One region of the Ruegeria sp. CDSB086 genome, then DNA from elsewhere that is predicted to be linked to it. Evidence: riboswitches for the same ligand, from Rfam matches in the RefSeq annotation. Region 1 holds a riboswitch; the other holds the start of a gene.
The links. Region 1 has a riboswitch for thiamine pyrophosphate ahead of thiD (bifunctional hydroxymethylpyrimidine kinase/phosphomethylpyrimidine kinase). Riboswitches for the same ligand answer to the same signal wherever they lie in the genome.

Region 1 (14,656 bases):
CTGAGTGTTTTATTTTAAGCGAAAACAGACGCTTTTGGGCAGCGCTTTCACGACCGCTGAGCTTATCTATCATGCGGTTGTGCACGGGATACGATCAAAACACGCGAATGCCGTGATCGCGATCATCATCAATATCGTGCAAATTCTCGCACTTGTGACCGTTTTTTATCTGATCTTGTCGATGTTGGGCACACGAGTGGCCAAGATCCGGGGTAACTTTATCCTGTTTCTCTTATCAGGTGTGTTTCTGTTCCTGACTCACATCAAAGCCGTCTCGACCGTCGCTGGCGTGGCTACAGGAAACAACCCGATGATGCTGCACTCTCCGATGAATATGATGGTCGCGTTGTTGGCGACCGCCTTCGGATCGCTTTATACGCAATTGGTTTCGATCCTTGTGATCCTCTTCGCCTACAGCGTCATAATTGAGCCGCTGGAGATCCAAGAGCCCGGCGGCGCGTTCTATATGCTGATCCTGGCCTGGTTTACGGGATGTGCGGTGGGTGTTGTTTTCATGGCGCTCAAACCGTGGTTCCCCGGGACTGCTGATATTCTCAGAAACTTGTACCGACGCATGAACATGATTTTTTCGGGCAAAATGGTTGTAGGGAATGCGCTGGGTGGCTTCTTGCTGAGTTTCTTTGCCTGGAACCCGTTGTTTCACATAATTGACCAATGCCGTGGCTTTGTCTTTCGTAACTACTATCCACGTAACTCCAGTTGGGAATACGCGCTTTGGGTTGGGTTGGCCTTGCTGACAATTGGATTGCTGGGGATTTTTTACACCCGCCAGCATGTGTCGGCCAGTTGGGGGGCGCGCCGCTAACTCGCCACCCGTAGGGTCAGGTTGATCCGCCCGCCTTTGGGCAACAGCTTGGATGAACCGAAACGGATGCGGTCTACCCCGTGATAGGTCAGGCGGGCGGGGCCGCCCATAACCACGACGTCGCCGGAGTTCAGCCAGATCGACTCGGTCTTGCCGCCCCGGGTTTCGTTTCCGATGCGGAAAAGGGCATCGTCGCCCAGGGATATCGACAGGACAGGCCAGGAGAAATCGGCCTCGTCCTTGTCTTGATGCAGCCCCATGCGCGCACCTTCGCCGTAATAGTTGATCAGACAGCAATCCGGATCGCGTTGGGTACTGGCAAGCTTGCGCCAGATGCCCAGTATCGTATCAGGAATGTCGGGCCACACCATTCCTTTAGGGTGCTGCGCCTGATATCGGTAGCCCCCTTTGTCAGTGACCCAACCAAACGCTCCGGCTGAGGTCATGCGCACCGACATTTCCTTGCCCGAGGGCGTAACCGGCCGGAACAGCGGCGCAGATTTCAGAATCGGCCGCAACGCCTCAATCAGTTGCGTTTGTGCCGCAACGTCCAGATAGGCTTTTCTGATGTCAAATCCGCGCAAGAGCAGCCGCGCCATTGAAGATTCCCCAATCCTTGCCAAAACCTTGTCAAAAAGGCCGCAGATTCCCGAAAACCTGCCTTTTACACCGCTTGCAGGCCTCTGATCTCGCCCTTATATACGCCGGGACGCGCGATGGTGTAGTGCTGTTGCGCAAACCAGATCGGGACCGGACGCCATAACGGGTCCGGACCTCGAGACATCGCCTTGAAGAGAAAGGGATTGAACATATGGGAAAAGTAATCGGTATTGACCTCGGCACCACCAACTCGTGTGTGGCCATCATGGACGGCTCTCAGCCAAAGGTCATTGAAAACGCAGAAGGGGCGCGGACCACGCCCTCGATCGTCGCCTTCACCGAAGATGAGCGTCTGGTCGGTCAGCCTGCAAAACGTCAGGCGGTCACCAACCCCGACAACACGATCTTTGGCGTCAAGCGTCTGATCGGTCGTCGTGTGGATGATGCAGAAGTCCAGAAGGACAAGAAAATGGTGCCGTACGCCATCGTGGATGGCGGCAATGGCGACGCGTGGGTGGAAGCCCGCGGTGAAAAATACTCCCCAAGCCAGATTTCGGCCTTCACTCTGGGCAAGATGAAGGAAACCGCAGAAAGCTATCTGGGTGAAGAAGTTACGCAGGCGGTTATCACCGTTCCCGCGTATTTCAATGACGCCCAGCGTCAGGCCACCAAAGACGCAGGTAAAATCGCCGGTCTGGAAGTGCTGCGGATCATCAACGAACCGACAGCGGCTGCGCTGGCTTATGGCCTGGACAAAGAAGAAACCCAAACCATCGCGGTTTATGACCTTGGTGGTGGCACGTTCGACGTGACCATTCTGGAAATCGACGACGGGCTGTTCGAAGTCAAATCGACCAATGGCGACACCTTTCTGGGTGGTGAAGACTTTGACATGCGCATCGTCAACTACCTGGCGGATGAGTTCAAAAAGGAACACGGTGTCGATCTGTCCAGCGACAAGATGGCCCTGCAGCGTCTGAAGGAAGCCGCGGAAAAAGCCAAGATCGAACTGTCCTCGACCTCGCAGACTGAGATCAACCAGCCGTTCATCTCGATGGGCGCCAACGGTCAGCCGCTGCACATGGTCATGAAACTGACCCGTGCCAAGCTGGAATCGTTGGTCGGCGATCTGATCAAGAAGTCGATGAAACCCTGTCAGGCCGCATTGAAAGACGCCGGTCTGTCGGCGGGCGACATTGATGAGGTTGTTCTGGTCGGCGGTATGACCCGCATGCCCAAGGTGATCGAAGAGGTCACCAAATTCTTCGGTAAAGAACCGCACAAGGGTGTGAACCCGGACGAAGTTGTTGCCATGGGCGCCGCCATTCAGGCCGGTGTTCTGCAGGGTGACGTCAAAGACGTGGTTCTGCTGGACGTAACCCCGCTTTCGCTGGGTATCGAGACGCTTGGTGGCGTGTTCACTCGCCTTATCGACCGTAACACCACGATCCCGACGAAAAAGTCTCAGGTTTTCTCGACCGCCGAGGACAACCAGAACGCTGTGACCATCCGCTGTTTCCAGGGTGAGCGCGAAATGGCTGCGGATAACAAGATCCTGGGTCAGTTCAACCTTGAAGATATCCCGCCCGCACCGCGCGGCATGCCTCAGATCGAGGTGACTTTTGACATCGACGCCAACGGCATTGTCTCGGTTTCGGCCAAGGACAAAGGCACCGGTAAAGAGCAGAAGATCACCATCCAGGCATCGGGTGGTCTGTCGGACGAAGATATCGACAAGATGGTTAAGGACGCCGAAGAGAACGCCGAGGCGGACAAGGAACGCCGCGAGCTGATCGAGGCAAAGAACCAGGCGGAAAGCCTCATCCACTCGACCGAGAAGTCGATGGAAGAGCATGCCGACAAGGTCGACCCGACCACCATCGAAGCCATCGAGCTGGCGATTGTCGCGCTGAAGGACGAGCTGGAAACCGAGAATGCCGACAAGATCAAGTCAGGCATTCAGAACGTGACCGAAGCCGCCATGAAGCTGGGCGAAGCCATCTACAAGGCGCAGTCTGAAGAGACCGAGGATGAGCCTGCGGCGGCGGATGCTGCTCCGGCTGGTGAAGACGATATCGTCGATGCCGAATTCGAAGATCTTGACGACGAAAAGCGTAAGTAACGGGAAACCGGGCCAATTCGGGCCGGTCCGGTCACCGGGCCGGCCCGATTACGTTGCGGCAGAAGGAAATACTGATGTCAAAACGCGACTACTATGATGTGCTCGGCGTGTCCAAGGGCGCATCAGCGGACGAGATCAAGAAGGGCTTTCGCACGAAAGCCAAGGAATTGCATCCCGACCGTAACAAGGACAACCCGGATTCCGAGGCTCAGTTCAAAGAAGCGAACGAAGCTTACGACGTCTTGCGCGATGCCGAAAAAAAGGCCGCGTATGACCGTTTTGGTCATGCCGCGTTTGAAAACGGTATGGGCGGCGGTGGTCGTCCCGGCGGCGGATTTGGCGGGCAGGGCGACTTCTCCAGTGCCTTCTCGGACGTGTTCGATGACCTGTTCGGCGATTTTATGGGTGGTCAGCGCGGTGCTACCGGGGGTGGTCGACGGGCCGCGCGCGGGTCAGACCTGCGTTACAACCTGCGTGTAAGCTTGGAAGAAGCATTCTCTGGCCTGCAAAAGACGATCAACGTGCCTGCTGCCGTGGCCTGCTCGGCCTGTGACGGCTCGGGTGCGGAAGGCGGGGTTGAGCCCACAACCTGCCCGACCTGTTCGGGCATGGGAAAAGTGCGGGCGCAACAGGGCTTTTTCACAGTTGAACGGTCGTGTCCGACTTGTTCGGGTCTGGGTCAAATTATCAAGAACCCCTGTAAATCATGCGGCGGCGCCGGGCGCGTCGAAAAAGAACGCGCGCTGTCGGTCAACATTCCGGCTGGTGTCGAAACCGGCACACGCATCCGTCTTGCGGGCGAAGGTGAGGCCGGGATGCGCGGTGGTCCTCCGGGCGACCTGTATATTTTTGTCGAAGTTTCGGACCACAAGCTGTTCGAGCGCGACAGCGTAAACCTGTATTGCCGCGTTCCGGTCAGCATGGCTAAGGCAGCGCTGGGCGGTTCGATCGAAGTGCCCACCATCGACGGTGGCCGTGGTCGCGTGCAAATTCCGGCTGGCAGTCAGTCAGGACGTCAGATGCGCTTGCGCAGCAAAGGCATGCCCGCCCTTCGCGGCGGTGGCGTTGGCGATATGTTCATCGAACTGGCCGTCGAAACCCCGGTCAATCTGACCAGCCGTCAAAAAGAGCTGCTGCGTGAGTTCGACGATCTGGGCGAAGATAACCATCCGGAATCAAAAAGCTTTTTCTCGTCCGTCAAGTCATTTTGGGACGGTATGAAGGGCTGAACCTGCACACCTGAACATCAAACAGAAGCCGGTCCGTTGAGGCCGGCTTTTGCATTTCATAAGTCCAGTTTGACCGTAATCTGCATCAAAATTGGCCCTTGATTCCCCCGCCATCCCCTGAGAGTGTCGCCCCAACCGTTGGGGTGCCCTGTTTGGGGGCTGAGAGGCGTGAATGCGCTAACCCATCGAACCTGATCCGGGCAATACCGGCGTAGGGAACGGTCTTATAGTGCTTAGACGTTTTCCATGCCCGTTGCCCATTTTGAACTGGAGCAACGACATGGCACCCATTGCCTTAACAATCGCAGGATCTGACAGCGGCGGAGGGGCCGGAATTCAGGCAGACCTCAAGGCCATGTCGGCGCTTGGCGTCTACGGTGCCAGTGTGATTACCGCAGTGACGGCGCAGAATACTCGCGCAGTTGCGGCGGTGCATGGCATCCCTGTAGACGTCATTGCAGCCCAGATCGAGGCTGTTCTGACCGACCTGGATGTTGGTGCGATCAAGATCGGAATGCTGTCGACCCCTCAGATCATCCAATGTGTCGCAGACAGTATCGCCGAATTTGATGGGCCGTTAGTTTTGGATCCGGTCATGATAGCGAAATCCGGCGATGCGTTGTTGGCAGAAGAGGCGGTGCAAACCCTGCGCGACGTATTGTTGCCACGCGCGACCGTGTTAACGCCAAACCTGCCCGAAGCAGCCTGCCTGCTGGGCTCTGAGTCTGCGGACAGCCTCGAACAGATGATCGCACAAGGGCAAGATCTGTGTTCACTTGGCGCTGGCGCGGTTCTGATGAAGGGCGGTCACGGCAAGGGCGACATCTGCCACGACATATTGATCTCACATTCGGGCGTGATTGCTCAGTTTCAAGCGCCGCGCCGACAGACCCGCAACACCCACGGAACCGGCTGCACCCTGTCCTCATCCATAGCGGCCGGGTTGGCCAAGAGCCTTTCGCTAACCGAGGCCGTGGAGCAAGCACATGACTATCTGCAGGGCGCTATCGCTCAGGCCGATGCTTTGAACATCGGGCAAGGTCACGGGCCTGTTCATCACTTCCATCAGGTTTGGCCCGCGTGACCGTCTGGTCGATCATAGGCGCAGGTGTGGCCGGGTTGGCCGTTGCATCCGAACTTGTCGCGCGCGGGGCCAAGGTTCAGGTGTTTGATCCAGGCGGTGCACCGGGGCCGCATGGCTGCTCATGGTGCGCGGGCGGAATGTTGGCACCGTGGTGCGAGTATGAAAACGCGGAGGAACCTGTCCTGCGTCTGGGGCAATTGGCAATCGACTGGTGGGCCAAGCGAACTCAGGTCCACAGGCGCGGCACACTGGTTGTTGCCAACCCACGGGACCTGCCGGATCTACGTCGTTTCGCCCGCAGAACTGAGGGGTTTTCCGAAGTTGATACCGGCGAAATTGCCCAATTAGAGCCTTATCTTCACGGTTTCGGAAAGGGTCTCTACTTTGATGCCGAGGCCCATTTGAACCCGCGTCAAGCCTTGTTGGATCTGTCACACCAGCTTCAGGATCACGGTGTTGAATTCCATCATGCGCGCGCTCCGACGGGATTGGACAACGCCATTGATTGCCGGGGTCTGCACGCGCGCGAATACCTGCAGGACTTGCGCGGCGTGAAGGGTGAGATGCTGGTGATCCGGTGCCCAGACGTGACACTGACCCGGCCTATACGACTGCTTCATCCACGCGTGCCGCTGTATATCGTTCCACGCGGCGACGGCGTCTACATGCTGGGCGCAACAATGATCGAATCCGAGGACAGCAGCCGAATTACCGCACGCTCGATGCTTGAGTTGCTGAGCGCAGCCTACGCCCTGAACCCCGCCTTTGGTGAGGCTGAAGTGTTGGAAATCGGTGTCGATCTGCGCCCCGCTTTCCCCGACAACCTGCCGCGTATTCGGCGACTGGGACCGACAATCTACGCCAACGGCCTCTACCGCCACGGCTACCTGCTGGCCCCTGCACTGGCAAAGGGCGTGGCTGACCTGGCGTTGGACAACAAACATTCGGAGATGGTTGATGAATATTGTACTTAATGGCGAAAAGCGCGAGGTGCAGGCCGAAACTCTTGCCGATCTTTTGCAGGAATGTGGGTTTTCGGGCCGGGTGGCGACGGCTGTGAACGAGGGTTTTGTGCCCTCAAGCCTGCGCAAAGCTCGCAATATCAAGGATGGCGATCGGATCGAAGTCGTCGCCCCGATGCAGGGGGGCTGAACGATGAAGACGTTCTATGGCACACCTCTGTCGAACCCGTTGATGCTGGGCACAGCGCAATATTCAAGCCCTGCAATCTTGGAACAGGCATTTCGGGACAGCGGGGCCGGGGTGGCCACCGTATCTTTGCGACGCGAAGCAGGCGCAGGACAAACCTTTTGGCAGATGGTCCGCGATCTGAGCGTTCTTGTCCTGCCCAACACAGCAGGTTGCCATACGGTGAAAGAGGCTGTGACCACCGCTCATATGGCGCGAGAGGTGTTTGACACCAAATGGATCAAGCTGGAACTGATCGGGCATACCGACAGCCTGCAGCCCGACGTGTTCCAATTGGTCGAGGCCGCGCGCATTCTGAGCGAAGACGGGTTCGAGGTGTTTCCGTACACCACGGACGACCTGATCGTGGGTGAGCGCCTTTTGGCGGCAGGGTGTGAAGTTCTGATGCCTTGGGGGGCCCCGATTGGTTCGGGCCGCGGTCTGAACAACGAATACGCCCTGCGCGCAATGCGCGCTGAGTTTCCCGAAATACCACTGGTGATTGACGCTGGTATCGGCCTGCCCAGCCACGCCGCACATGCGATGGAGCTTGGGTATGATGCCGTTCTGCTGAACACCGCGGTGGCACGGGCCGGCGATCCCGCCGCAATGGCCAAGGCGATGAAGCTGGCCATCGAGGCCGGGCGATTGGCCTATCAGGCCGACCCGATCGAAGCGCGCGATATGGCCGAACCCTCGACCCCTGTTATTGGAAAGGCGTTTTTGTCATGAACCTCGACCGGTTTTATCCAATCTTCGACCATTCCGACTGGCTGCGCCGGATGCTGCCCTTGGGCGTGAAGCTGGTTCAGCTCCGGATCAAGGACCAGCCGGACAAGGTCGTACGCGAACAGATCGCGGTTTCGCGGGATCTGTGCCGTGCGCATGACGCTGTTCTGGTGGTGAATGACCATTGGCAGGTTGCCATCGACGCAGGCTGCGACTGGATTCATTTGGGACAAGAGGATCTGGATGACGCAGATCTGAAGGCGATCCGACGCGCAGGGCTGAAACTGGGTGTCTCGACCCATGACGATGACGAGCTTGAGCGTGTTCTGGCCATGAGCCCCGACTATGTTGCGCTTGGGCCGGTCTACCCAACGATCCTGAAAAAGATGAAATGGAAACAACAGGGCCTGCCGCGTGTCACTGAATGGAAAGCGCGCGTGGGGGAAGTCCCTTTGGTCGGTATTGGCGGGATGAGTGTCGAGCGCGTGCCGGGTGTGTTGCAGGCCGGGGCGGACATTGTCTCAGTCGTGACAGACATCACCTTGAATGCAGACCCAGAAGCCCGCGTACGTGCGTGGATCGAGGTCACCACATGAGCCGCTACGCCCGTCAGATGATCTTGCCGGAGGTCGACGCGCGTGGACAAGCCCGCTTATCCGACGCACGGGTTCTTGTGGTGGGGGCCGGGGGGCTGGCAGCGCCGGTTTTGCCTTTGCTTGCTGGGGCCGGGGTCGGGCATTTGACCATCATGGATCGCGATGAGGTCGCCCTGTCGAACCTCCATCGCCAGACCTTGTTTGCGGAGGGGGACTGTGGTCGCCCCAAAGCCGAAGTCGCGGCTGAGCGGTGTCAGGCCTTAAACTCTGAAATTACAATCTCCACGAAAAATCAGGCTCTAACCAACTTAAATTCGCAACGCTTTGTCTCACAAGCCGACGTCATTCTCGATTGCGCAGACAGTTATGCTGCAAGCTATTCGTTGTCGGACACGTGTCGCGCGCTTGGCAAACCGTTGATAAGCGCCTCGGTCCTGGGGTTGTCCGGTTATGTCGCCGGTTTCTGCGGCGGTACCCCATCTTTGCGGGCGGTTTTTCCCGACGCGCCGGGCAGTGGTGCAAGCTGTGCCACCGCCGGTGTGTTGGGTCCCGTCGTCGGAATGATTGGCGCAATGCAGGCGCAAATGGCGCTGAGCGTTATTCTCGGGCTGGACCCTTCGCCCTTGGGGCAGATGGTACAGTTCGATGCCCGAACGATGCGAAGCACAACGTTCCGCTTTGACGATGCGCCCGAGCCCAACCATCACTTCCCGTTTGTGTCGGTCTGCCAACTGACCACGGATGATCTGATCATCGAGTTGCGCAGCCCGGATGAGGCCCCTGAACCCATTCATCCCAAAGCGTTCCGCGGGTCTTCTGAATTGGTAAAAATAGAGCCTAATAAAGGCAAAAGGCTGGCACTTTGCTGTTCAACCGGCCTGCGTGCGTGGCGTGCTGCCGAAAAATTGCAACCGGATTGGCCGGGCGAGATCGTTCTCGTCGCGGCCTCAACCTCGTGAACGAAAAGGATACGCGAGATATGAAAAAGCTGATGACAGCAATTGCCCTGCTGGCCGCTGCGCCGGCCTGGGCCGAAGACAAGATGACCGTTCTGCTGGACTGGTTCGTTAACCCCGACCACGGGCCCATCATCGTGGCGCAAGAGAACGGATACTTTGCCGACGAGGGGCTGGAGATTGAGATTGTGCCACCCGCGGATCCATCGGCCCCTCCGCGTCTGGTTGCCGCCGGTCAAGCCGATCTGGCGGTCTCCTACCAGCCGCAACTTCACCTGCAAATCCATGAGGGTCTGCCGCTTAAGCGCGTCGGCACCTTGGTCGCGACGCCGTTGAACTGCCTGCTGGTGCTACAGGACGGTCCGATCAAAACGCTCGCCGACCTCAAGGGCAAAAAAATCGGCTTCTCGGTCGCGGGCGTTGAAGAGGCCGTTCTGGGCGCCATGCTGAACGCCCATGATGTCGCGCTGGATGATATTGAGATGGTCAACGTCAATTTCTCGCTTTCGCCCTCGCTGATGACGGGACAGGTGGATGCGGTGATCGGTGCCTTCCGGAACTTTGAGCTGAACCAGATGGACATCGAAGGCGTCGCGGGCCGTTGTTTCTACATCGAGGAAGAAGGGGTACCGTCTTATGATGAGCTGATCTATGTCGCCAATCCCGACACGATGGATGCCGACAAGGTCGCCCGTTTCCTGGCTGCGACCGAAAAGGCGACCCAGTTCATCGTTAACAACCCGGAAAAAAGCTGGGATATCTTTGCCGCCACCTCACCCGAACTGCAGGATGAACTGAACGCGCGCGCTTGGGTGGATACACTGCCCCGCTTCGCGCTGCGCCCGGCGGGCTTTGATGCAGGTCGCTATGCCCGTTTCGAGGCGTTCCTGAAAGACAGCGGCATGATCGACAGCATCAATCCGGTCAGCGACATCTCAGTAGATGTGACCGTGCAATGAGCGACTATGGCAAAGCATTCGCGCTGATGCGTGAGGCGGCGCAGGGGCCGTGGCAGGATTACACCTGCCACGCTTTTGTCGAAGGGATGAAGGACGGCTCACTGCCGCGCGCGGCGTTTCTGCACTATCTGCGGCAAGACTATGTGTTCCTGATTCATTTCTCTCGCGCATGGGCGCTGGCGGTTGTGAAGTCGGAAACGCATGAGGAAATGCTGGCAGCCTCGCGCACCGTGAACGGGTTGATCAGCGAAGAGATGAAGCTGCATATCGGGATCTGCGAGGCCGAAGGCATCCCGCAGGACCAGCTGTTTGCCACGCCGGAACGTGCCGGGAACTTGGCATATACGCGTTTCGTGCTAGAGGCTGGGTACAGCGGCGATCTACTTGATCTGCTGGCGGCTTTGGTACCTTGTGTGATGGGCTATGGTGAGATTGGCACAAGACTGGCGACCGAGGCGACGTCTGACACCTATCGCGATTGGATCGCCACCTATGCCAGCGATGACTACCAAGATGCTTGCGTGGCGGTTGGAGAATTGTTGGATATGGCTCTAACGAGGCGTATTGGCGAGAATTTCGAAGCATCCCCGCGTTGGACTCGTCTGTGCCACACCTTCCGTACCGCGACCGAGTTAGAGGTCAATTTTTGGCAAATGGGCCTGACCCCATGACCTCAGCCCCCGATCTGACCGTCCGTGGTTCGGCTGCGATTGGCGACGCGTTATTGTTCGCGCGGTTGACCCTGACGCTTGCAGCAGGGCGGTGGACGTGTCTGCTGGGTGGATCGGGGGTCGGCAAAACCACCATTCTGCGCCTGATTGCTGGCTTGGACACTGGCGCAGAGTTCACCGGTCAGATTACCGCCAGTGACGGGCAATCTGTGCGGGAGCGGGTAGCCTACATGGCGCAGGACGATCTGTTGTTGCCTTGGGCGACCGTGGCGCAGAACGTCCTGCTGGGTGCGCGGTTGCGCGGAGAAAAGCCAGATTTGCGCCGCCGTGATCAGCTGATCGAACGGATGCGCCTGCAGGATCATATGGCCAAGAAGCCTGGCGAACTCTCTGGTGGGCAACGTCAGCGCGTGGCTCTGGCCCGCACGTTGATGGAGGATCGGCCCATCGTTCTGCTGGACGAGCCGTTCTCGGCCCTGGACGCCCGCACCCGCGCGGATATGCAGGACCTTGCGGCCGAAGCGTTACAGGGCCGAACTGTTCTGCTGGTCACCCATGATCCGGGCGAGGCTGCGCGGTTGGGTCAATCCATCGTGGTCATGACGCAGAACGGCATAACGCCCTGCCAGCCCCCACATGCACCGGCCCCGCGCAAGGTGGACGATCTGGAAACGCTGGAAACGCAAGGCGCGCTACTGCTGCTGTTGCGGGAGGAGGCGGCATGAAACTGCTGTCGGGCCTTGCCGCCACTCTGTTCGCGTTGGCAATCTGGCAGGCAATCGTCTCGGCAACCGGCCTTCCGAAATTCATCCTTCCGGGCCCCGCTTTGGTGGCTGAGACCTGGTGGCAAAACCGCTGGATCATTGCTGAACACACATGGGTCACGGCCGTTGAGGTCATAATCGGCCTGGCCTGCGGGACGGTATTGGGGGTCGTTACCGCGCTGCAACTGGCCAATTCCCGCGCCACGCGGGTGCTGGTGCAGCCGATGCTGGTGTTCACGCAGGCGTTGCCGGTCTTCGCGCTGGCGCCCTTGCTGACCCTTTGGTTGGGTTACGGTCTATGGTCCAAGGTCGCGATGGCGGTATTGATTATTTATTTCCCGATCACTTCGTCCTTCTTTGACGGCTTGATGCGGACCCCACCCGGATATCTGGACCTTGCGCGCACGATGCAGGTTGGCCCGCGAGCGGTGTTGTGGCACATTCGTATCCCCGCAGCTTTGCCCTCATTGGCTTCGGGCATGCGGCTGGCGGCCGTCTATGCCCCGATCGGAGCGGTGATCGGCGAATGGGTCGGGTCGTCGCAAGGATTGGGGTACCTAATGCTGCTAGCCAATGGGCGGGCCAAAACCGGTTTGATGTTTGCGGCGATGCTGACTCTGGGGGTGTTTTCGATCCTGTTGCACATGGTTGTCCGACGGGCAACTGAAGGCATTGCGGGTGAGATGCGTTAACCATTCAGAAACCGATTCTGCGGCACGGTGGTCCCATGACTCAGGACGCCTTTGCCGAAGCCCCGATGCTGTTTGAAACCGACGAAGCGCCGGTGCAACCGCTGCCGTCTGGTCGCTTGCCGTCGTATATCAAAGATCACCGCAAACGATTGCGCGAACGGTTCATATCTGGTGGGTCGGCGGCAATGCCGGATTACGAATTGTTGGAACTTGCCCTGTTCCGCTCGATCCCCCGGCAGGATGTCAAACCCCTGGCCCGTGCGCTGATGGATACGTTTGGCGACTTTAACCGCGTGCTGACCGCACCCGAAGAACGGCTGCGGCAAATCAAAGGCGTAGGCGATACGGTGATCACTGACCTGAAAATCCTTGAGGCGTGTGCACATCGGATGACCCGCGCGCGGGTCATGCAACGGCACGTCGTATCAGGCTGGGACGCATTGCTGGATTATTGCCATACGACGATGGCCCATCGCGAGACTGAGCAGTTCCGCGTATTCTACCTTGACCGCAAGAACGTACTTATCGCGGATGAAGAACAGGCCAAAGGCACTGTCGACCACGTCCCCGTCTATCCGCGTGAGGTAGCCAAACGCGCGCTGGAGCTGAATGCCTCGGCGCTAATCTTGGTACACAATCACCCATCGGGCGATCCGACACCGTCGCAATCGGATATCGATATGACCAACCGAATTCAGGATGCCTGCGTCGCGCTGGGCCTGACGCTGCATGACCATCTGATTATTGGAAAATCGAATGAGTTGAGCTTTCGGTCCGAGGGCTATTTGTAAGGGTTACTGAACCCAGACCTCGACCCTGCGATTGACTTTGCGGCCCCAGTCCGTGTCATCACAGGCCATGGGCATTGCCTCGCCAAATGCGTCCACGGCGATCTCGACACTCTCCGGAATGGCTGTTTCTACCGCCGACAGCACTGCGTTGCGCACGGTCTTTGCCCGCAGCAATGCGATCCTTGCATTGGCTGTGGCCGCGCCTTCGCCGTCGCTAAAGCCCACAAAAGTGAGCTTACGGGCGTCGATAGCCCCGGTTTCGAGGGCGTGGGCCAACTGCCGGATGTTGGAACGTGACTGCGCGTCGGGTCTGGAGGAACCGGCCTCGAAACGGAACGACAGAGACAGGCGCGATTGTGGGCGCAGCGTGTCGATCATGCGCTGTAACTCTTCCAACCCGACCTCGGCACCACCTGAAACCACTGCGTTGGCCAGACGATCCCCTTGCAACCCCATCCGCATGGTTTCGGGTTCTTGATCCACAAATCCGGCATCGCGGATCGCCATCTGTGCCTCGGCGCTTTGCGAATAGGCCAGGAATTGCCGTGCGATGCGGGGCAGGCGGATTTCCGGCAGATACAGGAACATCGGCGATGTCAGCGGATAGTCTTCGGTCTTGATGGATTGCCGCGTGGCGGTCAGCGCGTGACCGCAACCGCCGGTCAAAGGCAGGCCCCGGGCAGGCCCGACCTCGGCATGGCTGGCGATACCGATGGCAAAAGGGTCATCAGCAACAGCGCGAACCAGATCGCTGCTACGGGTGTGACGGACGATTCCCTCGGCCAGCGTGGATTGAGCGGGGGCCAGCAACCGATCCTCAACCCCTTGCGCCAAACCTGAACCGGCGTCTGGTAAGTGCAGGGAAACGGGCGCATCGGGTCCTCCTAATTCAGACCAGTTTTGGATCTCGCCGGAAAACACGCTCATCAGTTCTGCGGGCGAAATTTGCCGCGCCGGGTTTTCCCGGGCCACAATTGGGACCAGCGCGTCCAGCGCGATGACCCGGGAACGCCTTGCATCTGCCAGATCACCCAGACCAGCGGTCTGCGCAGCCTCCTGTTCCGATGGGCGAATTTCACGCAGTGCCATGACGATATCGGTCTCATCGGCGATCAGATCCGCAAAGCCGCTACCTGTGTTGTTGGGGGCGAAATAGAACCGTCCCAAAGGAGCATCGCGCCCGGTCTGGTGAAGCTCGTAGGTGAATGCGCCCGAATCCAAACGCTGCGGCGTCGCCGACATCCCCTCTTGCTGGGCGAAACCAACGATCAGGGCCGGCAGTACCTTTTCCGCCATGACGGAGGAACCAGAGAACCGAACCTCGGCCACGAAATCCGTAAGGTTGGGGCAGGCGGGTCCTTCGCAGGTCACACCCGACCCATCCACTGTCAGCTCACCGAACTGCGTATCCACGCGATAGAACTCGCCATCAAAGCTCAGCAGGTTGCC
Region 2 (14,656 bases), on a different contig from region 1:
CGGTAAACAATTCTCGCGTCCCGTGCCGGGAATGCAAATCGAGATCCTGAACTGGGCTGTCCGCGTCGCAACCCCAGATGCGGATGTTCCAGATTTGCCGGAAACACCGTCTCTGACAACGATCACACCAGCCCAGACCCGCCCCATCTCCTGCGATGTAGATGGTCAGATAAAGCAGGCTGGTTTTGTGTCACGCGACAGCCTGAGCCCGGGCGACCGGGTTTGCGGCCCTGCGCTGATCACGGAACCGCAGACGACGACTTTGGTCTCATCAGACTTCTCGGCGTATTTAGATGCCATTGGAAACCTCATCCTTATCCAAGATCAGAAAGGAGGTGTATGATGACTGCCGATCAGTCCCCCGCCCGCCTGCAAGTCATGTGGAACCGCTTGCTTGCGGTGGTCGAAGAACAAGGCCAAACCCTGATCCGCGCCGCATTCTCACCCATTGTGCGCGAATGCGGCGACATCTCTGCCGGGATTTTTGACGCCGGGGGTCGGATGCTGGCACAGGCAGTTACCGGAACGCCCGGACACATCAACACGATGGCCGAAGCCGTGATGCATCTGCGCGGTCATTTCCCGGTTCAGAACATGAGGCCCGGTGATATCTACATGACCAATGATCCTTGGCTGGCTTCGGGACACCTCAACGACTTTTTGCTGATGATGCCCGCATTCAAAAACGGCAAAGTCGTCGGCTTTACTTCATGCACTTCGCATCTTGTGGATCTGGGCGGCCTTGGAATGGGCCCCGAAGGGTCAGATATCTATGATGAGGGCCTGCTGATCCCACCCTGCAAACTGGTCGAACAAGGCGTCCCGAACGCCTTGCTTTTGGACATTGTCCGCGCCAACAGCCGCGAGCCTATTGCTAATGAGGGCGACATATATGCACTGGTCGCTTGCTGCGAAGCGGGCGTGAACCGCCTGCTCGATATGATGGATGAGTTCGGAATCGACGATCTGGATCAACTGGGCAGCTACATCATCGACACCTCGCGCCGCGGCACGCTTGAAGCCATCGCTGAAGTGCCCGCAGGCACCTATAGAAACCTTCTGAGGATGGACGGTTATGAAAAAGAACTGGAACTGCACGCGACCTTGACGGTCAGCAAAACGGGCATGCATGTGGATTTCACGGGAACGTCGGGTTGTTCGGGCAAGGGTATCAATGTGCCGCTGAACTATGCGACCGCCTATACAGTCTTCGCCCTGCGCTGCATCGTCGGGTCTGACATCCCCAACAACGCCGGATCGTTGGAGCCGTTTACAGTGGACGGCCCAAAAGGCTGCATCCTCAATGCACAACGCCCCGCCCCGGTGGCAATGCGGCACACGCTAGGACAGGTAACACCAGATCTGGTGCTTGGATGCCTGCATCAGGCCCTGCCAGATCAGGTCCCCGCCGAGGGCGCGTCCTGCATGTTCGATCTGCCGATGCGGCACGCACCCGAAGTGGCGCGTGATGGAGGTCGGGAATTCGCGGTTGAACCTGTGCATAATGGCGGCACCGGCGCTCGGCCACACGCGGATGGCTTGTCTGCCACAGCCTACCCTTCGGGCGTGTTCGGATCTCAGGTCGAGATCACGGAAAGCGTGGCCCCGGTCACAATCTGGAAACGCGAACTACGCCAGGATTCAGGAGGTGCAGGCAAGTATCGCGGCGGTCTCGGCCAACGGATCGAGATGACCTCGGCCAATGGCGCACCCTTCCTCGTTTTCCTGTCGGTTGAGCGCCTCAAATTCCCCGCCCTCGGACGCATGGGTGGAAAACCCGGCGCACCCGGTCGTATTCGTTTCCGCGATGGCGAAAATGATATCCCGGGCAAAGGAGAACTGCGCGTTGAAGCTGACGACTACCTGGTCTTTGAAACCCCCGGGGGCGGTGGTTTTGGCGATCCGGCCGAGCGGGACCCGCAGGCAATCTCCCTAGACCTCAAGCGCGGGCTGATCAGCGCAAAAGGCGCAAAATCCTTTGGGGGCACATCATGATCCGCCCGGTTCCCCACATAAGTGCAATGGCGGCCTATGCGCTGGCCGACCTTGGCGGCGAAAACACTATCTCGTTGGCCCAGAACGAAAGCGCCTTTCCCGCAAGTCCCGCAGCCATCAAGGCGGGTCGTGACGCACTGGCCGATCTGCAATTGTATCCTGATCCGGAATGGTTGGAACTGCGCACAGCAATTGCAGATGTGCATGGACTCGATCCGGCACGGGTGCTGTGCGGAGCAGGCTCGATGGAGCTGATCGGCTGTTTGATCCGCGCCTATGCCGGGCGCGGTGATCGGGTCCTTGGCACGGATTACGGATATGCGTTTGTCGCCTCAGCAGCCGCTCAGGTTCAGGCCGATTACGTCAAGGCGCGTGAAGTGGATCTGACCGTATCCGTCGACGATATCATCGCTGTGGTCACACCTGAAACGCGGATCGTCTTTGTCTGCAACCCTGGCAACCCGACCGGCACCCTGATCCCCAATTCCGAAATCCTTCGTCTGCGCGATGAACTGCCCACCGATGTTCTACTGGTCGTCGATCAGGCTTATGCTGAGTTTTCCGATCACATAGATGATCCGGCCGACATATTCGCGCTGAGCGATCGAGGGGACACCGTGATCATGCGCACCTTTTCCAAGGCCTATGGCCTGGCAGGCGCGCGTGTAGGATGGGGATACTTCCCGCCCGAGATTGCGGCTGAACTGCGCAAATTGCTTAATCCAAACAATATTTCCATCGCTTCACAGGCGGCGGCAACTGCAGCGATCCGCGATCAGGCGCATATGCAAAATGTGGTTGCCCGCACGACTGAAATCCGTGAACGATTTGCCGCGGAATGTCGTGCGTTGGGCCTAATCGTTCCTCAAAGCCACACAAACTTTGTGCTATTGCGCTTTGCCTCAACGCTGGATGCGCAACGGGCAGACGCGGCGCTGCGGGCGGACGACCTACTAATGCGCGGCATGGGAGGATACGGCTTAACCGACTGCCTGCGCGCCACAATCTGCGAGACGCCGATCATGGATCGGTGCCTGACCGCCCTGAAGGGAGCATTGAAGTGACCGAAACACGAACCGCAGCCAAAATCGGTGTTCTGGTACCTTTCACCAACACCAACCTCGAACCGGATATGGAGTTGTTGAGGCCGCCCAACACTACAGTCCATTTTCAACGTATGGGCGGGTATGACGTGGATGAAATCCCCGGCTCGGATCAGATGGCGGGGTTGGGTGCATCGGATATCACTCACGACCTGCGGATGATCTCGGGCATACGCCCCGATGTGGTATTGTATGGCTGCACCTCGGCGACGCTGACCCACGGACCGTCTTTTGATGCAGAGCTGGCCCAGCAGATCAAGGCGGGCTCGGGTGCAGTTTCGCTGACCGCTGCAGGGGCGTTGATCGCTGGGATCAAAGCAGTCAGCGCAACAAAGGTCGGTTTTTCATCGCCCTATTTGGGCGAGATCAATGAACAGGCGATGGACTTCATGCTCCGCAATGGCATTAAGACTGTCAAATGTGTCGATGTCGGCCGCGAACTTGGCAACTATGGGCAAGGTGAACTGACCCCGGGTGAGGTGTTCGACCTGGCGTGCAGAGCTGATCACCCGGACGCGCAGGCGATCGTCCTAAGCTGCACAGACATGCGCTCGGTCGAGGCGATTGAACGGATTGAGGCCGCGCTGAACAAACCCGTCATTACCTCCAATCAAGCGATGGTCTATGGATTGCTGAAAGCGCTGAATCTACCGCGTCACGAAACGTTACCTGGGCGTCTGTTCCACACTCTTTGATCAACAGCGTAGTCAAGTGGCACTTCTACGCCCCTCTTACATAAGCTGCCGTTCTTAGGCGACTGTCAGGAGTTGGTATGACGCTGCCAACCAAGCAGGCTGAAACAGGCAAACAAAATGGCGGCAACACAGACAATCGAGGGCCCGGCCGGCGTGTCGAAGACATAAGCAGCCCGCAACCCTGCCACAGCCGACGTCGCCCCGATTGCCGCTGCAATCAGGGCCATCGTTTCCGGTGACCGCGCCAGATTACGCGCCGCAGCGGCTGGTATGATGAGCATCGCCGCTATCAACAGAACACCCACAACTTTGATGGCGACTGCCACCGTGATGGCCAATGCAAGCGTCAATATCAGTTGTTCGCGCTTGGGATCGAACCCGCTGGCATAGGCCAGTTCCTCGTTCAACGTCGCCGTCAACAGCTGGGACCAACGCCAGGCAATCAAAATTACGACCAGTGCAGCGCCGCCCCAGATGACGGCCAGATCCGAACGGGAAACGGCCAGAATATCTCCAAACAGATAGGCCATCAAATCAATCCGGACACCGGAGAGGAATGAAACCGCCACAAGGCCAAAAGCCAGAGCGGAATGTGCCATGACACCCAGCAACGTATCCATTGCGTACCCACGACCTGCCAACAGCGTCACGGTCAGCGCCATCAACAAGGCGACGGCCAGCGCACCTGTAAAAACCGACATCTGAAACGTTAGCGACAAGGCCACGCCGAGAATGGCTGCGTGCGCTGTGGCATCGCCGAAATAGGCCATACGGCGCCACACCACAAAACACCCCAACGGCGCCGCAGCAAAGGCCACGCCTACACCGGCCAGCGTGGCTCGGGTCATGAAATCATCAAGCATTATTCTGCGGCTTCCTGTGAATCTGTTCCATGGTCATGATGATGATCGTGGTTGTGATCATGATCATGGCGGTAAAGGGCAAGCGCTCCACCTGTTCCGGTTCCGAACAACGCGCGGTATTCGGGGGCCGAGGCCACAACCGCAGGTGAGCCCTCGCAACAGACATGGCCGTTCAGGCAGATCACCCGGTCCGAGGCGCTCATCACCACGTGGAGCTCGTGGCTTATCATGATGATAGCGCACCCTGTTTCCTGACGCACGTCTTCGATCTGGCGATAAAACGCAGCCGAACCAGGCTGGTCCAACCCTTGCGTGGCCTCATCCAGCAACAGGATTTCGGGTCGGTTGATCAAGGCCCGCGCCAGCAGCACGCGCTGGAATTGTCCGCCCGAAAGCTGTGACATCTGGCGCTTGAGCAGATCGGGCACACCGGCCGTTTCCAGCGCAGTCGCGCAATCCTTCTTTGACGCGCGATGGGTCAGCCGCATAAACCGTTCGACGGTGATCGGCAGGGTCGGATCGATATGCAGCTTTTGCGGGACGTAGCCAATTCTCAGCCCCAGCTTTCGCTTTACCTGCCCGGCAGACGGTTTGATTGCACCGATTATGGCGCGCAGCAGGCTTGTCTTACCCGATCCGTTAGGGCCGACGATGGTCACAATTTCACCAGGTTCGACACCCATGTTGATGTGCCGTAACACGGTATTGGCCCCATAGCTAACGCTGAGGTCTTCTACGGTAATCAGGTTCATTTCTACGCCTTTTCGGTGCAGTCGGGGCAAACGCCTTCGGCTTCTACAACGGTCCGCTCGATCTCGAAACCCACTGCCCGCGCGGCTGCGCCCAGCTCTCCCTTCGCGGGTGTTGAATGTGTTTCGGCCACAGCATCACATTTCCTGCAAATCATGAAGGCCGGAGAATGCGTTGCCCCGGGATGTGCGCAGGCGACAAATGCGTTCAACCGTTCGATTTTGTGGACAAACCCGTTCTCGACAAGAAAATCGAGGGCGCGGTAAGCCACTGGTGGCTGCGATCCGAAGCCTTCGTCGCGCAATCGATCAAGAATTGTATAAGCACCCAAGGCCCGATGTTCCTGCAGCAGCATCTCCAAAACCTTGCGCCGCACGGGAGTCAGCCGCAGACCTTCTTCTTTGCACCGGGTCTCGGCAACGGTCAGGCTACTTTCGACGCAGTGCGCGTGGTCGTGCTTTTGGAATCCGACAAGGGCGGAGTCTTCAGCAGGTGCAGGTCTCATCTCACTTGTCATGTTATTCCATATCATATATGCCACTCGCAACGTTATAAAATCACATAGAGGGTTTGATGTCCAGAAAGCTTCTTCCTGTTTCGGTCACGGCTGCGTTGATGGGGGGCACAGCGATGGCCGATGTCCCAAATGTTGCCGTTGATATTGCTCCGGTGCACTCATTGGTGGCGCGCGTGATGGAAGGTGTTGGCGCACCGAACCTGATCGTACAAGTCGGCGCGTCCCCGCATGAATACAACCTCCGCCCTTCCGAGGCGGCTGCCCTGCAGAATGCGGATTTGGTATTCTGGATGGGCGAGGACCTGACCCCATGGATGGAAGGCGCAGTCGAGAACCTGACCAACGGAGCGACAGTCACCCCCCTGCTCGAAACGGATGGCACCGTCCTACTGGATTTCCGCGAGAACGCGCTGTTTGAAGCGCATGATCATGGCGATGAAGATCACGCTGAAGAGGAGGACCATGACGATCATGGTCACGAGGATCATGCCGACGACAAAGACCATGACGATCATGACCACGAAGAGCATGCCGCGGATGAAGACCACGATCACGAGGATCATGCTGAACACGACGACCACCATGACCACGCGCATGGCGATCATGATCCGCATGCCTGGCTTTCGCCCAAAAACGCCGACACCTGGCTGAACGTGATTGCCGCGCAGCTTTCCGCAGCGGACCCGGAAAATGCGGGTGCATATTTCGCAAACGCGGCGGCTGCCCGCGAAGAGATGGCATCCCTTTCTGCTGAAGTGAGTGCCACTCTGGAACCTGTACGCGGCAGTAACTTCATCGTTTTCCACGATGCTTATCATTATTTCGAGAACGCCTTCGACTTCCCCGCGTCGGGTGCGATTTCGCTTAGTGACGCGTCAGATCCAAGCCCGGCGCGGATTTCTGAGATTCAGGGGCGCATTCGCGAAGAAGGGATCAATTGTGTTCTGTCAGAGCCGCAATTCAACCCAGGCATCGTCGCCACTGTCTTGGTCGGAACCGAAGCGAATACCGGTGTGATAGATCCACTAGGTTCTGATCTTGAACCCGGGGCTAAGCTGTACCCGCAAATGATCCGGAACATCGCAAAAACATTGGCGGAATGCCTATGACCTGACAGGGCAGCCCGTTTTGGCATGGAAATCCAGAGCGGGCTGAACATCGCCGGGGGCACAAAGGTTTCTCGGAAACTTGGTTTTTTCGTTTCGGTGCTCGCGGCATTCGCCCGTTTGGAAACTCAGCCAGATTTCTTCTAGAGTTCCCAACAGAACGACGCAGTCAGAGGCCGTAGCGGTGTCGGGATCAACGATCCGGACACTAGTTACGGGTCAGGCATGCGCAATCCCGGCTCACGACGCGCGCCCGTAAAACCCGATGCGTTCTTCGTGTGTGAACTGAACGTTTGGCCGATCATAAAAGGAAAACACGGCAATCATACGGTCGCGGTCGCCTTGAACAGGCGAGACGCGGTGCGCCGTGTTTTTGCCTTTGAAGATGTTCAAAGTCCCCGGCTGCAGTTTCATGAGCGTGGGCTTGCGCCGGCCTTCCAGCAATTCAGCCACCCCATCGTAATTCGGGTTGTCATCACTACGCAGGTCTTTTTCGTACTCAAATTCACCCCCCGCAGACGGCGCTTGCAACAGCAGCGTTGTGGTGAATTCGGACCTGTCGAAATGCCAGTTCAGGGCCTGCCCGGCTGAGTAAGCCATGACGTTCACGCGGGCCAGCGGATCATCCATCACAAAAAGCTTTGGCTTTTTCATGACCGCAGCCAGAAACTGCGCAAATGGCGGCCAATCGTAGAGGCGGATCACAATGGCCTGCCCCAACTGATCGGCACAAATCGTTCTGTTAGACGTCTCAAATTGGGTCAGGGCCGGATGGTCGCTGCCGAGGCCCTCGATAGACGTCCTGAAATAGATGTTGTGCCGCCGCGCGTGGACAAAAGCCTCTTCGGCAAAAACCGGTTGCAGCTCAGACACCGCCGATTCCAGCGCACTGTCGCGAACAAAGCCAGGCAGGTTAAATAGTCCATTCTCAGAAAGATCGGCTTTGCAGCGTTCGATCAGGCTGTGCCAGGCCGTGCTGCCCGGCTGGTCCAGTGGATACAAATCCAAGTTTAAGACATCACGCATCTTCGACCCTCCCTTCCTGTTATCCTGAGCAGGGCTTGAAACAGGGTTTTATAAATGGATAGCCTTTTTGGAGAGCATAAGAAATTCAAAAACTCTGACCGAAAACGGATTGCCCGGCGGAAAGCGCCTATTCCTGAGGGCGCTTGTTCAGTAGAAATGGCGGCGATGGATTTAAAGTCGGAGACCCTCATAAGGATGAGCATGTCGCCGATCCCTTTGCGGCAGGGTTACCGGATAGCTTACGCAAAAAGACGTAGATCTCCACCAGATGTAAAAAAATTCGTAACTGCGCTGCAAAGTTAAGGCACCACTGAATTCAGCAGTGGGGATCAATCTGGCACACTCACCCGGCGACGTGAGGTAACCGCCCTGATTTGTTGACGCAGGCTATTTGCCCGCATACGAACTTGCCCACATGCAGGAAACCCACAGCCGACGCGGCACAAATTCCGCCGGACATCCAAGGAATAACGCCATGAGCGAACATATCATCGTCAGCACTCAGGATCGCGTCACCACAGTCACGATTTCTCGCACAGACAAGAAAAACGCGATCACTTTTGCCATGTATTCCGCGATAGCTGAAGCCATCGAAGAATACGGTCAAACCGATCAAGCCCGGGCGCTGGTCATCACTGGTGAAGGCGATATGTTCACGGCCGGGAATGACCTGCAGGACTTTATGACAGGCGGTCTTCCGGCGGGTGACGCTGAAAATCCGATTATTCGGTTCCTGAATGCGATCCGGGATTGTCCGAAACCCCTGATCGCCGCAGTCAACGGTTCTGCAATTGGTGTTGGCCTGACCATGCTGCTGCACTGCGATCTGGTCTATTCCGCGAACAGCGCTACATTCAGCGCTCCATTTGTCCAACTGGGTCTGGTGCCCGAGGCCGGTTCTTCGATGTTGCTGCCTGCGTCTCTCGGTATGGCTGTCGCCAATGACGTCTTGCTGGCCGGGCGGGTTCTGACGGCATCCGAGGCCCTGAACCACGGGTTGGTCGCGCGCGTCTTTGCCGACGGTGAGTTGATGAACGAAGTCCAGGAGATCGCAAAAGCCATTGCAGCCTCATCCCCGGTAGCGCTCAAACAGTCAAAGGCCCTGATCCGCAATCAGCGTGACGAAGTGGCCGGACACATGGCCGCGGAAATCAAGATTTTTGCCGCGCAGCTACAATCCCCGGATTTCGCCGAAAGCGTTGCGGCCAAACTGCAAAAACGCGCACCGAATTACAGCTGACCCGCGCTTGAGCTATTACGGCTTTCCACGCTTCGAAGGCAGCCCCAGTTATTTCGGAAACGGAAACTGAGGCACAAAACGCCACTGACGCAAGCCCAAGCTGAATCCAACCTTCCATTATTGGCCTACATGGCGAATAACGGAAGGATATCGACTTAATTTCATTACCGGGCTGGTCAATTCCGCCCGGCAATGGAATCAGTGCGCATCAACAAATTTTGATTCGCCCTGACACGCTTTAACAAGCCGAAATAGGGCGTGCCCTGTGGCTGTTGGATGGCGTTTCACCCGATAGCCGCGTGAAGTCAGAGGAAAAGCATGGGCCTAACCTGCTATGACGTGATGGTACCGCCTGAGGTACAAAAGACCATTCTGCCGGATGAAAGCATCGCCACGGCCTTCAACATCATCAGGGGCAGCCGGGCACGATTTCTGCCTGTCGTGGCTGAAGACGGGACTTATGTTGGCGTCTTTACCGCCCCGACGCTGCTGAAACTGATTCTGCCGAAGGCGGCGACAATCGGTCTGAATGATGATGCGTCGCGCGTCGCGATCGACTCGCTCAGCTTCATGAACCTGACGCGGGATGATTTCGAACAACAGATGGAGAGGCTGAAGACCGAAAAGGTTCGCGACAACATGTCGAGGCCTTCGAACATTCCCGTTGCTGCACCCGACACGCCAGTGATGGAAGGTATCTTCCTGATCTACAAATACAAACGGCACGTGATTCTTGTTGAGCCCGAAACCAACCGTTTCGTTGGCACCGTAAGCGCTAACTCGCTTTTGGATCGCGCACTCAGCTAACCCTATACAAACCGGACTAAAACCTTGGCTACGCATTCGACGTCACACGGAGAGGCCGCTCTCTCTGTTCCACAACTATTGGGCATTGATCCGCTTTGGATCGCGACCGGAATTCTGATTTTGGTTTATGCGGTCCTGATCACAGAAAAGGTCAACCGCGCCATTTTGACGATGCTAGGCGCGTCCCTGATGGTCCTGTTTGGCATCATCAATCAGGAACAGGCCGTGGCGGGTGTGGACGCCAACACTCTGGCACTGCTTATCGGCATGATGGTCATCGTGGGGATCACCAGCAAATGCGGATTGTTCCAATACGTAGCGATCAAGGCCGCAAAAGCGGTGAAAGCCAATCCAACCGGCATCCTCATCATGCTGACGCTGATTACGGCGGTGTTCTCGGCCCTGCTGGACAACGTAACGACCGTTTTGCTGATCGCCCCGATTACGCTGCTGATCACTGAAGCCCTGGAAACGCGTGTGTTCCCGTTCTTTGTCGCCGAGATCCTGGCCTCGAATGTGGGGGGAACAGCGACGCTGATCGGTGACCCGCCCAACATCATCATTGGCTCGGCCGCAGGGCTGAGCTTCAACGATTTCGTGGTGAACCTGGCGCCTATCTCGGCCATATGTCTGGTTGTCCTGACCGGCATTATTTACCTTATGAACCGCAAGGAACTGGCCCGCATTCCGAAATCGGCCAGCGATCGGATTATGGGTTTCAACGAATCCGAAGCGGTCACTGATGTTGTCTTGATGATCAAGTCTCTGGCCGTTTTGGCTCTGGTTTTGCTGGGGTTCACGCTGGGACACAGCTACGGCATTCAGCCGGGTACGTCAGCGTTAGCCGGTGCAGGCCTGTTGATGCTGCTGGCCTATGGCCACCAAAGCGGTGAAGAACAGTCGGAGTCGGTTCACCACATCTTTGGTGAAGTTGAATGGGTCACAATCTTTTTCTTCGGTGGGCTGTTCGTCATTGTTGCCGGTGTCGAACATGTTGGACTGCTGGCATTCTTCGGTGAGAAAGTGCTGGAGCTGACCCAAGGCGACATGATGTGGACCGCGTTCTTCATCTTCTGGGCCTCTGGCATCCTGTCGGCCATTCTGGACAACATCCCGTTTGTGGCAACGATGATCCCTCTGATCGAATCCACCGCGGATACATTTGGCGGCGAAGACGCGATTGAGCCCCTGTGGTGGTCGCTGGCGCTTGGCGCCTGTCTGGGCGGCAACGGTACACTGTTGGGGGCAAGCGCCAACCTTACGGTGGCTGCTTTTGCGGAAAAGGCCAAGCAGCCCATCGGCTTCATCGCCTTCGCCAAAATTGCATTCCCGATCATGATCCTGACCTTGATGATCGCAAACGTTTATATTTGGCTGCGTTACTTCTGACCCTATGGCCCTTTGAACCAAACGTATTACAGGTTCAAAGGGCGTCTGGCTCCGGACAGGCTTACTTGCCCACATACGACACGCGCCGCGCCGAGGCGCCGAATTTGGTTGTCTTTCTGGCCAATCCCCCCTAGTGACGGCCTCACCTCGGGGAGCACGGCATGCCGCGCTGAGATGCTTATCAAGCGAACCCGTAGAACCTGAACCGGCTAGAACCGGCGGAGGGAAGGGTTTCGGTTTCATCCATCCTTACCCTCTCGCCGCAATGGAGGATGACATGAAACATCTGCTAATTGCTGCGGGACTTCTGAGTGCAACTACGGCCATCGCCGCCGACAAGCCTCAGCTGACCGTTTACACTTATGACAGCTTTGTATCCGACTGGGGCCCCGGCCCGCAGGTCAAAGAAGCCTTTGAGGCAACCTGCGACTGCGAGCTGAACCTCGTGGGCGTCGAAGATGGTGCCGCACTTTTGTCGCGTGTCCGGCTTGAGGGTGAAAACTCTGACGCCGACGTCGTGCTTGGTCTGGATACCAACCTGATTGCAGCGGCCCGGGAAACCGGCCTGTTTGCGCCCAATTCCGTTTCTGCCGACTTCGCGCTGCCGATCGAATGGACCGATGACACGTTCACACCGTATGACTGGGGCTACTTCGCCTTCGTTCACAAAGCGGATGCGACCGCGCCTGCGAACTTCCGGGAGCTGGCGGACAGCGACACCAAAATCATCATCCAGGACCCTCGCTCGTCCACGCCCGGTCTGGGTCTGCTGATGTGGGTTAAAGCGGCGTATGGTGATGATGCACCCGAAATCTGGACTGGTCTTTCCGACAATATCGTGACGGTCACAAAAGGCTGGTCCGAAGCGTACGGCCTGTTCCTTGAGGGCGAGTCGGACATGGTTCTCAGCTATACGACATCTCCGGCCTATCACCTGATTGCCGAGGACGATGGCAGCAAGGCTGCGTCCGCTTTTGACGAGGGCAACTATCTGCAAGTTGAGGTTGCGGCAAAGCTGGCCGCGACGGATCAGGCCGAATTGGCGGATCAGTTTTTGCAGTTCATGGTCTCGGATGCGTTCCAGCAAATTATACCGACAACCAACTGGATGTACCCGGCCGTAACCCCGGCAGAAGGTTTGCCTGCAGGGTTCGACACCCTGACAGTGCCGGCAAAGTCGCTGCTGTTCTCCCCCGATGAAGCCGCCGCCGTGCGGGATCAGGCCCTGGCAGAATGGCAGAACGCGCTCAGCCAGTAAGCCCATGGCCCGGTATCGGTGCGGCAGCTCTGGTCGCCGCGCTAATCCTGGGCACTCTTACGGCGGTTGCACTGCGTGCTGAAACCAGCGGCGGGTTCAGTCCCGCTGACTGGGCTGCGCTGCGCTTCACGCTGACCCAGGCCACGCTGTCCGCATTGTTCAGCGTGGTGTTGGCCGTGCCGGTTGCGCGGGCTTTGGCACGTCGGAGGTTCCCCGGCCGACGGGCTTTAATTGCGCTTTTGGGTGCGCCCTTCATCCTGCCGGTCATCGTTGCCATTCTGGGTCTGCTGCAAGTCTTTGGCCGGTCGGGATGGATCTCGGACTTCCTTGGCATTTTCGGCCTGCCGCCCATACGCATCTACGGCTTGCATGGGGTCGTACTGGCGCATGTTTTCTTCAACCTACCCCTGGCCACACGCCTTGTGTTGCAAGCCTGGCAGGAAATTCCGGCAGAACGGTTTCGCCTGGCCGCACAACTGGGCTGCAATGGTATGGCCATGTTTCGACTGATCGAGATGCCCATGCTCAAACGGACCCTGCCCGGGGTTCTGGCGGTAATCTTCGCCATCTGCCTGACCAGCTTCGCCGTCGCCCTGACCTTGGGCGGAGGGCCACGGGCTACAACAATCGAACTGGCAATCTATCAGGCTTTTACCTACGATTTCGACTTGGGTCGCGCCGCCCTGTTATCCGCCCTGCAACTTGCCCTGACAGCTGCGACCGCTTTGGTGGCGCTGAAGTTTTCGCGCGGGGACGGTTTTGGAACAGGTCTCGATCGCGCCTTGCGCCGCTGGGATGGGGGTGCGCCGACGATAGATGTATTCTGGATCGTCGCAGCGGCCGTCTTTTTGCTACTGCCTTTAGCATCGGTCGTAATTTCGGGAGTTGCCGGGTTGTTTGACTTGCCCGCAATCGTTTTTCGGGCTGCGCTGATCTCGGTCCTTGTTGCTGCGGCAAGTACTGCAGTCCTACTATTGCTAGCTTTGCCTATGGCCACCGCCGTCGCGAGCGGCCGGTACGGGCTTGTGGAACTCAGTGGCATTTTGGGTTTGGCGGCATCACCATTGGTCATCGGTACGGGCCTGTTCATCTTAATCCGGCCTTTGGCAAACCCGACGACATTGGCTCTGCCTGTCACTGCTTTGGTAAATGCTGCGATGGCCCTGCCCTTTGCTTTACGCATTCTGGTCCCCGCCGCGCGCGACATAACCGCCAGGCACGGACGTCTCGCGCTTTCATTGGATATGACAAAATGGACGTTTTTCACGCGCATCTTGCTACCGCGCATGCGTCCGCAGATTGGGTTCGCCGCTGGTCTTGGGGCGGCTCTGTCAATGGGTGATCTGGGTGTGATCGCTCTGTTCGCCGATCCGCAGATCGCGACCCTGCCCTTGCAAATCTACCGCTTGATGGGTGCCTATCAGATGCAGGCTGCTGCCGGCGGGGCATTACTGCTGTTGCTGCTGTCCATGGGCGCATTCTGGCTATTGGACCGAGGAGGGCGCTGGCATGCTGAAGCTTGACGACTGCGTGATTGAAAACGGGAATTTCACCCTAAACGCCGATATCCAGATCGAGGTTGGCAACAGCATTGCCATTGTCGGCCCGTCCGGGGCGGGCAAGTCCACATTGTTGGAGACTATCGCTGGATTTCGGGATCTGAAAAAGGGTCAGATCTTTTGGGGTGGTCAGCAGATTTCCAACTTGCATCCCGGCAAGCGCCCTATGGCGATGCTGTTTCAAGACGGAAACCTGTTTCCGCATCTGACGGCTGAACAAAACATCGCCCTGGGCCTGCGCCCAAACGGTCGGTTGTCCGCAGACGAGGGTGCACAGGTTCAGTCCGCTCTGGGCCGGGTTTCTTTGCATGGTATGGGCGCGCGCAAACCCTCGGAACTGTCCGGAGG

Region 2: another riboswitch for thiamine pyrophosphate. It lies ahead of thiB (thiamine ABC transporter substrate binding subunit); the one in region 1 lies ahead of thiD (bifunctional hydroxymethylpyrimidine kinase/phosphomethylpyrimidine kinase).

Annotation. Positions count from the first base shown of each region.
Region 1 is NZ_JBXWOV010000004.1:320,067-334,722, reverse strand. It holds gene AC2FIO_RS10830 (ABC transporter permease) at 5-826, shown strand; gene AC2FIO_RS10825 (alpha-ketoglutarate-dependent dioxygenase AlkB family protein) at 823-1,425, opposite strand; gene dnaK (molecular chaperone DnaK) at 1,638-3,548, shown strand; gene dnaJ (molecular chaperone DnaJ) at 3,623-4,777, shown strand; TPP riboswitch at 4,907-5,012, shown strand; gene thiD (bifunctional hydroxymethylpyrimidine kinase/phosphomethylpyrimidine kinase) at 5,058-5,861, shown strand; gene AC2FIO_RS10805 (FAD-dependent oxidoreductase) at 5,858-6,835, shown strand; gene thiS (sulfur carrier protein ThiS) at 6,819-7,013, shown strand; gene AC2FIO_RS10795 (thiazole synthase) at 7,017-7,781, shown strand; gene AC2FIO_RS10790 (thiamine phosphate synthase) at 7,778-8,374, shown strand; gene AC2FIO_RS10785 (HesA/MoeB/ThiF family protein) at 8,371-9,333, shown strand; gene AC2FIO_RS10780 (ABC transporter substrate-binding protein) at 9,354-10,289, shown strand; gene tenA (thiaminase II) at 10,286-10,960, shown strand; gene AC2FIO_RS10770 (ABC transporter ATP-binding protein) at 10,957-11,685, shown strand; gene AC2FIO_RS10765 (ABC transporter permease) at 11,682-12,416, shown strand; gene radC (RadC family protein) at 12,452-13,207, shown strand; gene AC2FIO_RS10755 (phosphate ABC transporter substrate-binding/OmpA family protein) at 13,211-14,656, opposite strand, start outside.
Region 2 is NZ_JBXWOV010000005.1:372,956-387,611, forward strand. It holds gene AC2FIO_RS12840 (hydantoinase/oxoprolinase family protein) at 1-343, shown strand, start outside; gene AC2FIO_RS12845 (hydantoinase B/oxoprolinase family protein) at 343-1,995, shown strand; gene AC2FIO_RS12850 (pyridoxal phosphate-dependent aminotransferase) at 1,992-3,059, shown strand; gene AC2FIO_RS12855 (maleate cis-trans isomerase family protein) at 3,056-3,793, shown strand; gene AC2FIO_RS12860 (iron chelate uptake ABC transporter family permease subunit) at 3,859-4,656, opposite strand; gene AC2FIO_RS12865 (metal ABC transporter ATP-binding protein) at 4,656-5,408, opposite strand; gene AC2FIO_RS12870 (Fur family transcriptional regulator) at 5,411-5,923, opposite strand; gene AC2FIO_RS12875 (zinc ABC transporter substrate-binding protein) at 5,980-7,032, shown strand; gene AC2FIO_RS12880 (HalD/BesD family halogenase) at 7,270-8,055, opposite strand; gene AC2FIO_RS12885 (enoyl-CoA hydratase) at 8,531-9,295, shown strand; gene AC2FIO_RS12890 (CBS domain-containing protein) at 9,614-10,102, shown strand; gene AC2FIO_RS12895 (ArsB/NhaD family transporter) at 10,127-11,491, shown strand; TPP riboswitch at 11,630-11,735, shown strand; gene thiB (thiamine ABC transporter substrate binding subunit) at 11,769-12,749, shown strand; gene AC2FIO_RS12905 (thiamine/thiamine pyrophosphate ABC transporter permease ThiP) at 12,725-14,272, shown strand; gene AC2FIO_RS12910 (thiamine ABC transporter ATP-binding protein) at 14,259-14,656, shown strand, end outside.